One region of the Roseivivax sp. THAF30 genome, then DNA from elsewhere that is predicted to be linked to it. Evidence: riboswitches for the same ligand, from Rfam matches in the RefSeq annotation. Region 1 holds a riboswitch; the other holds the start of a gene.
What was found. A riboswitch is a leader RNA that binds a small molecule or an ion and turns the genes downstream of it on or off. The one in region 1 is predicted to bind cobalamin.

Region 1 (4,208 bases):
GGCTGGCCACAATTTCCGCACCGACAGCGCCGGGGCGACATTCGCCTCGACCCGGCGCCCCATCCAATTGACACGACCGCATGTCATCCGGGAAAAGGCCGCCATTGCATGCGTAACCCGGACGTCGACATGAGAACTCTGACCTATGGTCTGGCACTGACATTGATGATCGGCTGGGTTCTCTGGATCGGCAAGCCGGTTCTCCTGCCGGTGCTTTCCGCGATCATCGCGGTGTACGTTCTGTTGACCGCCGCGGCGAGCATGGGGCAGTTGCCGGTCCTTGGGCGTTTTCCCAACTGGGCGCTGAGGGCGATCATCCTGCTCCTTTTCACCTGCGCGGTGATCCTTCTCTTCGTGCTGGTGATCAATAACCTCGCGCAAGTGGCAGCCGCCCTACCCCGCTACGAAACGAATCTCGACGCGATCGCGACCCAGTTCGCCGGGCTTCTGCGAATCGAGAACGAGCCGACCTGGGAAAATCTCAGAAGCGCCACGCTGGACCGCATCGATATGGGAAGCTGGGTGACACCGGCCCTTCTGTCGTTGCAGGATTTCGGGGTCGCCCTGTTCCTGGTCGTTCTCTACGCGAGCTTCATCATGGCCGAGCGCGGCACGATGGCGAAGAAGGTCGTCATCGCGATGGGCGGCGAGACGACCGGGGAGCGTGCCCTGTCGCTTCTGAGCCGGATCAACGAACGCGTCGGGGAATACCTCTTCGTGAAGACGGTTCTGAACGTCCTTCTCGGCGGGATTTCCTACGCGATCATGCTGGTGCTCGGCATCGAGTTCGCGCTCTTCTGGGCGGTGCTGATCGCTTTCCTGAATTACATCCCGTATTTCGGATCGATCGTCGGCGTGGTGTTTCCGGTCCTCCTGAGCCTCGCGCAATTCGGCTCTCTGTGGATGTCCGGCGTCGTCCTGATTTCCCTGACCACCGCGCAGATGTTCATCGGCGCGTATCTTGAGCCGCGCATGATGGGACGCGCGTTCAATCTCAGTCCCTTCGTCGTTCTCTTGGCGCTTGCCTTCTGGAGCACGCTCTGGGGCCTGGCAGGCGCCCTTCTCGCCGTTCCGATGACAGCGAGCCTCGTGATGGTTCTGGCAGAGATCAAGCTGACACGCCCCGTGGCGATCCTTCTGTCAGCCAGTGGGCGGGTCTGACGAGCAGGTGGGACGTTTCGCCAGTCTTCGGGTGTTCCGGCCGGCCCCGTAAGCCCTGTTCCCATCCACCGTTCGGCACTGCGGCAACATGTGCCCGAAGAAAACAGGCCCGGCGAGACATCGCCGGGCCGTATTCATTTCAGAAAGGTCCGCTGACCGGAATTCGATCAGCTCGTTTCTTCGTCGTGGTCATGGTCGTGATCGCCATGCTCCACCTCGACCTCGATTTCCATCTCGCCAAGACCGTCGAATGTCAGGTGCGCGTGGAAGTGGTCTCCGCCTTCGAAGGCTTCCTGCACGTTATGGAAGACGACGTGAACGCCGCTCGGCTGCATGGTCAGCACCTGGCCCGGCGCGATCTCGAGCGCGCTGACCTCGCGGACGGACATGGTGCCGCTGTCGCTCACGGAAGGTGCCTGGAAGATGCCGCTATCTGCGAAATCGACCGACGCGCCGGTCAGCGTGACAGCGGTGTCGGTGGTGTTCTCGATGGTCATGAAGACATCCATCGAATGGGCGGAGGCGCTCACTTCGACGGTATGGGCATGGCTGACCACGATACCGTTCGCTTCGAAGATATCGCCATCATGGTGCGCGGCGGCAGGCATGATGAATGCGGCCGATATCGCGGCCGCGGTAATTGCACGGTGGAACATAGTGATCTCCTGTTCGGGGCCCTCCGCCCCGGTGGTTGGCTCAAGTCATGTCCGCTGACAGGTTTCCTGGCTCGCGGTGGACGATCCGACCCCCACCTTCCCAACCTGTCGGTCAGTGGCATTACGGAGATCGACATGCCGCTTACAGTTGCGGGGGCAGCGTCGGCGTCTCACCGACTTCCCTAATCTTCTCGGACAAACTCACCGTAGCAGGCCGCGCCTCGAACGCAATCGGCGCAGGCGAAGATAAATCGCGGATGTCATTGTAATTCTCCGCGCGGGTCGTCATATCTCGCAGGCTTGCGTATTTTGCTCGACCCTCTGTCTCCGCTTTGCCGGCCTCAGTTGAAGATCGAAACTGGCACGGCCAAAGCTGTCGCATCCAGCGGACAGCACACACAAGGAGACAACGGTATGGCCACTGGCACCGTAAAATGGTTCAATTCCACCAAAGGCTTCGGCTTCATCGAGCCGGAATCCGGCGGCAAGGACGTGTTCGTCCACATCTCTGCGGTCGAGCGTTCGGGCCTGTCCGAGCTCAAGGACAACCAGAAGGTGACCTTCGAGATCGAAAGCGGCCGCGACGGTCGCGAATCCGCGACGAATCTCGAACTCGCGTGATCGAACGCACGCGGCACGCGCTTTGATGCGTGTCGCGGTGCACTAATCTTGCCGGAGCGCGGTCCCGTCGCGCACCGGCTCTCGAACCGCCTGTGGCGGCACACTCGATCCGTGAAGGCACTCGCATGAGTTCGAAGAAATCCGTTCCGGGGCCCTCGAAATCCGAGACGCGCGCAGAACAGACCACCGCCATCGCGACCGAGATCATTGACCGCGAAACCAGCGCTCGCACCGCGAAGACCGAGCGCTTGCGCGCTGCAAGGTTGCAGCGTGACGCCGATCTGAAGAAGCCGGCCAAGCGCACTGCCGCCAAGGGCAAGGACTGATCGCGCAGCCGGAGCCCGCATCGCGGGGATAGGAAACGCGGCCTTCGAAACGTCTGACCAGATGCGGCACGTCTGCTCTTTACTCGATGGATGTCCAGGAACTCGCGAAGGCATTCTCGCGTTTTTGCCGCTGAGCACACACGTTTGAGGAGTTTCCGATGACGCGCTCAGCCATCTCTTTCCCATTTGCATCGAACGAGCACGCACGTCTCCGCGAAGTGCGTGAAGTGGTCGATTCCGAGCGGCGAGGCGATCCCCTTTTGCAAGACATAGCCGAGCGTGCCGCCGAAATGTTCGGCACGCCAGCCGCTTTGATCTCAGTCGTCGACGCCGACCACCAATGGTTTCTCGGCCAGACCGGGATCGACTTGGAAATGACTCCGCGCGACTACTCGATCTGCTCGCGGGCGATCATGTCGGACCGGCCGCTGATCCTGCCCGATACGCTCGAACATGCCGAGTTCAGCACCCACCCAGCCGTCCTGCAGGCGCCGAATGTCAGGTTCTATGTCGGAGCGCCGATCGTGCTGCGATCGGGGTTTCGTGTTGGCAGCGTCTGCGCCTTGGACGTCGCGCCCCACGAAGCGCCGTCGGACGAGAAGATCAGCGCGCTCCAGAACCTCGCAGCCGAGGTCGTCCAGTATCTCGAGGCGCAGCACCAGCAGCGCTCGGGCGGTCAAACCGCGAACCGCAAGCAAATCGCCGGCGACGCGCAGCAGGAATTCTTGAACTTGATCGGCCACGAGTTCCGCACGCCGCTGACCGTGCTGCTCGGAAATGCCCGGCTCCTGCGTGCGGGCGTCAAGGACGAGCTCGGGATCGATCCAAAGAAGCGCGCGGACTTGTCCGACCGGGCAATCTCCGCCGTCATAGCCTCCGGCGAGCATCTGCAGAGGCTGATCGAGCATGTCATGCGTTTCACCGATCTTCAGAGTGGTGAACTCATGCTCACGGAAGAGACCATTCAGTGCCGGGATCTTCTCGATGCCGTCGTGTCTCCGATCAGCCCGATGGTCACGGCGTCGCATCGCAATGTCCGCGCGCAATGTTCAGACGAGATCCGGACGATCAAGGGGGACGGAGAGCAGCTGCTTGTCGCCCTCTCGTCACTCGTGACGAACGCCGTGACGCACGGAAAGGGCGATATAGAGCTATTTTCGACGAAAGGTGAGAATCGGACGCTTCGCATTGTCTGTTCCGATGAAGGCGACGGGCCGTCGGAGGAACAGGTCAACCGATCGGACCGGCCTTTCGCGATCTACCAGGACCTGAAGACACGCACGACCAGTGGCCTCGGCCTGGGCCTGCCCTTGGCGCGAAAGATCACCGAGCTCCACGGTGGTCGACTGCAACGCGGCCGCAACGAGACTAGCTCATGGGTCGAACTCGTGCTCCCTGGCTGGCGCTGTGGCTTGACGGCCTAGAGCCCGTTAAAGAAGACTGT
Region 2 (4,208 bases), 1.6 Mb from region 1:
CAATGCGTTCAGTTCGTGCTGTTCGCGATCCCTGCGAACCTCGAACTGGGCCCCGGCTACACGATGTCCGCCCGCGACCGCGAGCCCTCGCGCGAGCTCTCGACCGGGACCGCCCGGCTCCAGCGGGCGCTCGGAAATCATTTCGAGGGGCTCATCCTCTTCACCATCGCGGTCGTCGTCGTCACCTATGCCGACAAGGGCGATGTCTTCACCGCGGCCTTCGCCGTGATCTACCTGCTGGCGCGCATCCTCTACGTGCCGGCCTATTACTTCGGTTGGCGTCCGGGCCGCTCCCTCATATGGGCGGCGGGCTGGCTCGCCACGGTTCTCATGCTGATTTACGCGCTGATCTCCTGATCGGCGCTCCGACAGAAAAGAAAGGACAAGGGAAATGGCTTCCTACGATGTCATCGTGATCGGCTCCGGCCCCGGCGGCTACGTGGCCGCGATCCGCGCCTCGCAGCTCGGTCTCAAGACGGCCTGCGTCGAAGGGCGCGAGACGCTGGGCGGCACCTGCCTCAACGTGGGCTGCATCCCCTCCAAGGCGCTCCTGCACGCCACGCACCAGCTGCACGAGGCCGAGCACAACTTCGCCAAGATGGGCCTCAAGGGCAAATCCCCCTCGGTCGACTGGGACCAGATGCAGACCTACAAGGGCGAGACGATCGAGACCAACACCAAGGGCATCGAGTTCCTGTTCAAGAAGAACAAGATCGACTGGCTCAAGGGCTGGGGCTCTATCCCCGAGAAGGGCAAGGTCAAGGTCGGCGACGAGGTGCACGAGGCGAAGAATATCATCATCGCCACCGGCTCGGACGTCGCCACGCTGAAGGGTGTCGAGATCGACGAGAAGATCGTCGTCTCGTCTACCGGCGCATTGTCGCTGCCGAAGATTCCCAAGAAGATGGTGGTGATCGGCGCGGGCGTGATCGGTCTCGAGATGGGCTCGGTTTATGCGCGCCTCGGCACCGAGGTTACGGTGGTCGAATATCTCGACAAGATCACCCCGACGATGGACGGCGAGGTTTCCAAGAACTTCCAGAAGATCCTGCAGAAACAGGGGCTGACCTTCGTGCTGGGTGCGGCCGTCTCGGGCGTCGAGACGATGAAGACCAAGGCGAAGGTCTCCTACACGCTCAAGAAGGACGACAGCGAAGAGGTGCTGGACGCCGATGTCGTTCTCGTCTCCACGGGCCGCAAGCCGGTGACCGAGGGTCTCGGCCTAAAGGAACTCGGGGTCGAGATCACCGAGCGCGGATTCGTGAAGACCGACGGGCATTGGAAGACCAACGTCGACGGCATTTACGCAATCGGCGATGCGACCGAAGGCCCAATGCTCGCTCACAAGGCCGAGGATGAGGGCATGGCCGCCGCCGAGGCGATTGCCGGCAAGGCGGGCCACGTGAACTACGACGTGATCCCGAGCGTCATCTATACCCATCCAGAGGTCGCCGCTGTCGGCAAGACCGAAGAAGAGCTGAAGGATGCGGGGCACTCCTACAAGGTTGGCAAGTTTTCCTTCATGGGTAACGGCCGGGCGAAGGCCAATTTCGCCGCGGACGGCTTCGTGAAGATCCTCGCCGACAAGGACACCGACCGCATCCTTGGGGCACATATCATCGGCCCGATGGCGGGCGATCTCATCCACGAGATCTGCGTAGCGATGGAGTTTGGAGCGGCGGCGGAGGATTTGGCCCTGACCTGCCACGCCCACCCGACCTATTCCGAAGCGGTGCGCGAGGCTGCCCTGGCCTGCGGAGACGGCCCGATCCACATGTGATCGGCTCGTCAGCCCGGAACCGAAGCCCGCCCTTGCCGACAGGGGCGGGCTTTGTCACATCTGGCTTGTGCAGGTGCCCCGCATGGGGAGAATCGGGAAGCCGGGGCAGCTCCGGCGCGGGCCCGCCGCTGTGACGGGGACGGGACGGCAATGCCACTGGAGCGATCCGGGAAGGCGCCGCGACCCGGACGATCCGAAGCCAGAAGACCGGCCTGCACAAAACCCGCGCCCCGCGTAAGGACGGCGAGGCGGCGCAGCGTTTTGCAAGGGAGGCCAGCCGTGCCGCCATCGTCCACTTGCGCGCCGAAGCCAGCGCGCGTTTTCACCGACACCGAGCGTCAGGCTCTCCACGATGTCATCGCCCACCGGCGTGATGTCCGGAACGAATTCCTGCCGGACCCGATCGAGCCGTCCCTCCTGCGCCGCATCCTCGAGGCGGCGCATCGCGCCCCGTCGGTCGGACTGTCGCAGCCGTGGAATTTCATTCTCGTTCGCGACCCCGCGCGCAAGGTCGACGTCAAAGCGATCTTCGACCGCGCCAACGACGCAGCTTGCGCGATGTTTCCCGAGGCGCGGCAATCGGACTATGCGCGGCTCAAGCTCGAAGGAATTGAAAAAGCGCCGCTGAATATCGTCGTCACCTGCGACCGGCGCCGCGGAGGTCAGGTCGTGCTGGGCAAGACCCAGAACCCCGAGATGGATCTCTATTCGACCGTCTGCGCGGTGCAGAACCTCTGGCTTGCCGCCCGGGCAGAAGGTGTCGGCATGGGCTGGGTCAGTATCTACGACAAGGCAGAGCTCTCGGCCCTGTTCGCCCTGCCCGAGAATGTGGAGATCGTCGCCTATCTGTGTCTCGGCCACGTGTCGGACATGTTCGACGGGCCAGAACTTGAAGCGCGAGGATGGGCACGGGCCGAAAGCCTCGACGCCGCGATCATGGAGGAGTGCTGGCAGGGTTAGCGGCGCGCGGCTACCGTGCAAGTGTATTCGGTCCCGTCGGGGTCGGGCTCGCGATATGTGGCCTCGTCGCCCTTGATCCAGATGAACCGCCCGAAAGAGCCGTCATATCGCGCGCCGGAGGCGGTGCGGCTGAGCGTTCCGGCGTCGATCGTGTCGCGGCGCTCGAACCTCACGCTCGGAAGTTCGGTGTCGAAGAACAGCGTCACGACCTCGTTCGCAGGAGTGCCGCCACAGGTCCAGAACACGGTCTCCGCTGGTTCCTCGAGTCGCCAGGTCGCGACCAGTTCGCCCTCACGGCGCAGATACGCATCGCTGACGCAGGCGCGCAGGTCTTCGGCTTTCCAGCAGTCGTCACGACCCGAAATCCAGCCGCGCTGCGTTGCCCGCAGCTCCGCCTCCGCATACGCCGCTCCGGCATCGAGGCCCTGCACGACAGAAAGAGCCGCGCCGAAACGATCCGCGAGCCTGCGGTCGAGCCGCGCAAGATCGGCATCCGAGCAGATGAGTGTTTCCGCCTCGCTCCCCGCGTTGGCACACTCGAAGGACGGACCGTCCTGTGCCAGCGCAGGCGCGGAAATCCCGAGGATTGCGATGAGGGAATGAACGAGTCGCATGGCGGACCTCCTTTTGACCGATAACGGGATGATACCGCCCGGACAGGTCGTCACTAATCATCATTCGAGGCGGCGCATCACCACATACGATCCTTGGCGCGCTCGGCGTAGCCCGCATCATAGTCCGGTCCGCCATGCGATCCGGCCGAGCCTTCCTCGATAAGCTGGCCAGTCGTGGGCACGCCCTCCGCATCGTCGCGGTCCCAGAGCCCCGAGCGCATGATGGCTTTCGCACATTGCGCGTAAAGCTCCATGACCTCGATGACGATGACGCTTTTCGGGTAACGGCCGCGCTGCTCGAACCGGGCGCACGCATCGGTGTCGTCGGTCACGAACGCCGTGCCGTTGACGCGCACGACGCTCTTGTGACCGGGAATCATGAACATCAGCGCGACGCGCGGATCGCGCACGATATTCCGCAAGGAATCGAGGCGATTGTTGCCCTGCCAATCGGGCATCAGGATCGTGCGCTCATCCGCCACCATCACGACGGGGCCATCGTCACCGCGTGGGCTGCCGTCAACGCCCTCCGGACCGACCGTCGACAGGATGCAGAAGCGCGACGCCTCGATCCATTCGCGATGTCTCGGACCGATCCGGGTGGCGACCTTCGTCAGCGATGCGGGCACCGGTGCGTCGTAGAGCGCGTCAAGCGCCGCCTCGCTTTCAAATTTTTGCATGAAACCCGGCCTCTTCGAGAAGTGTGTCCGATGCCGCCTCGACCTCGGTTTCGAGGCGCTTGAGAAAGCCCTCCCGGCTGGTGCCTGCCGGGATGCGCGGCAGAAACTCGACGACGGCCTTGCCGGGTCTGCGGTAGATACCCTTGCGCTGCCAGGTCACGCCGGCATTCGTCG

Region 2: it holds a riboswitch for cobalamin, as region 1 does, so the genes downstream of both, bluB (5,6-dimethylbenzimidazole synthase) here and FIU91_RS06415 (copper chaperone PCu(A)C) in region 1, are expected to answer to the same signal.

Annotation. Positions count from the first base shown of each region.
Region 1 covers NZ_CP045389.1:1,308,272-1,312,479, reverse strand. The annotation lists gene FIU91_RS06420 (AI-2E family transporter) at 130-1,161, shown strand; gene FIU91_RS06415 (copper chaperone PCu(A)C) at 1,329-1,817, opposite strand; cobalamin riboswitch at 1,856-2,050, opposite strand; gene FIU91_RS06410 (cold-shock protein) at 2,232-2,438, shown strand; gene FIU91_RS06405 (hypothetical protein) at 2,564-2,764, shown strand; gene FIU91_RS06400 (GAF domain-containing sensor histidine kinase) at 2,923-4,188, shown strand.
Region 2 covers NZ_CP045389.1:3,518,261-3,522,468, forward strand. The annotation lists gene FIU91_RS17020 (MAPEG family protein) at 1-357, shown strand, start outside; gene lpdA (dihydrolipoyl dehydrogenase) at 392-1,780, shown strand; cobalamin riboswitch at 1,835-2,011, shown strand; gene bluB (5,6-dimethylbenzimidazole synthase) at 2,060-2,740, shown strand; gene FIU91_RS17035 (lysozyme inhibitor LprI family protein) at 2,737-3,354, opposite strand; gene FIU91_RS17040 (pyridoxamine 5'-phosphate oxidase family protein) at 3,432-4,034, opposite strand; gene FIU91_RS17045 (1-acyl-sn-glycerol-3-phosphate acyltransferase) at 4,021-4,208, opposite strand, start outside.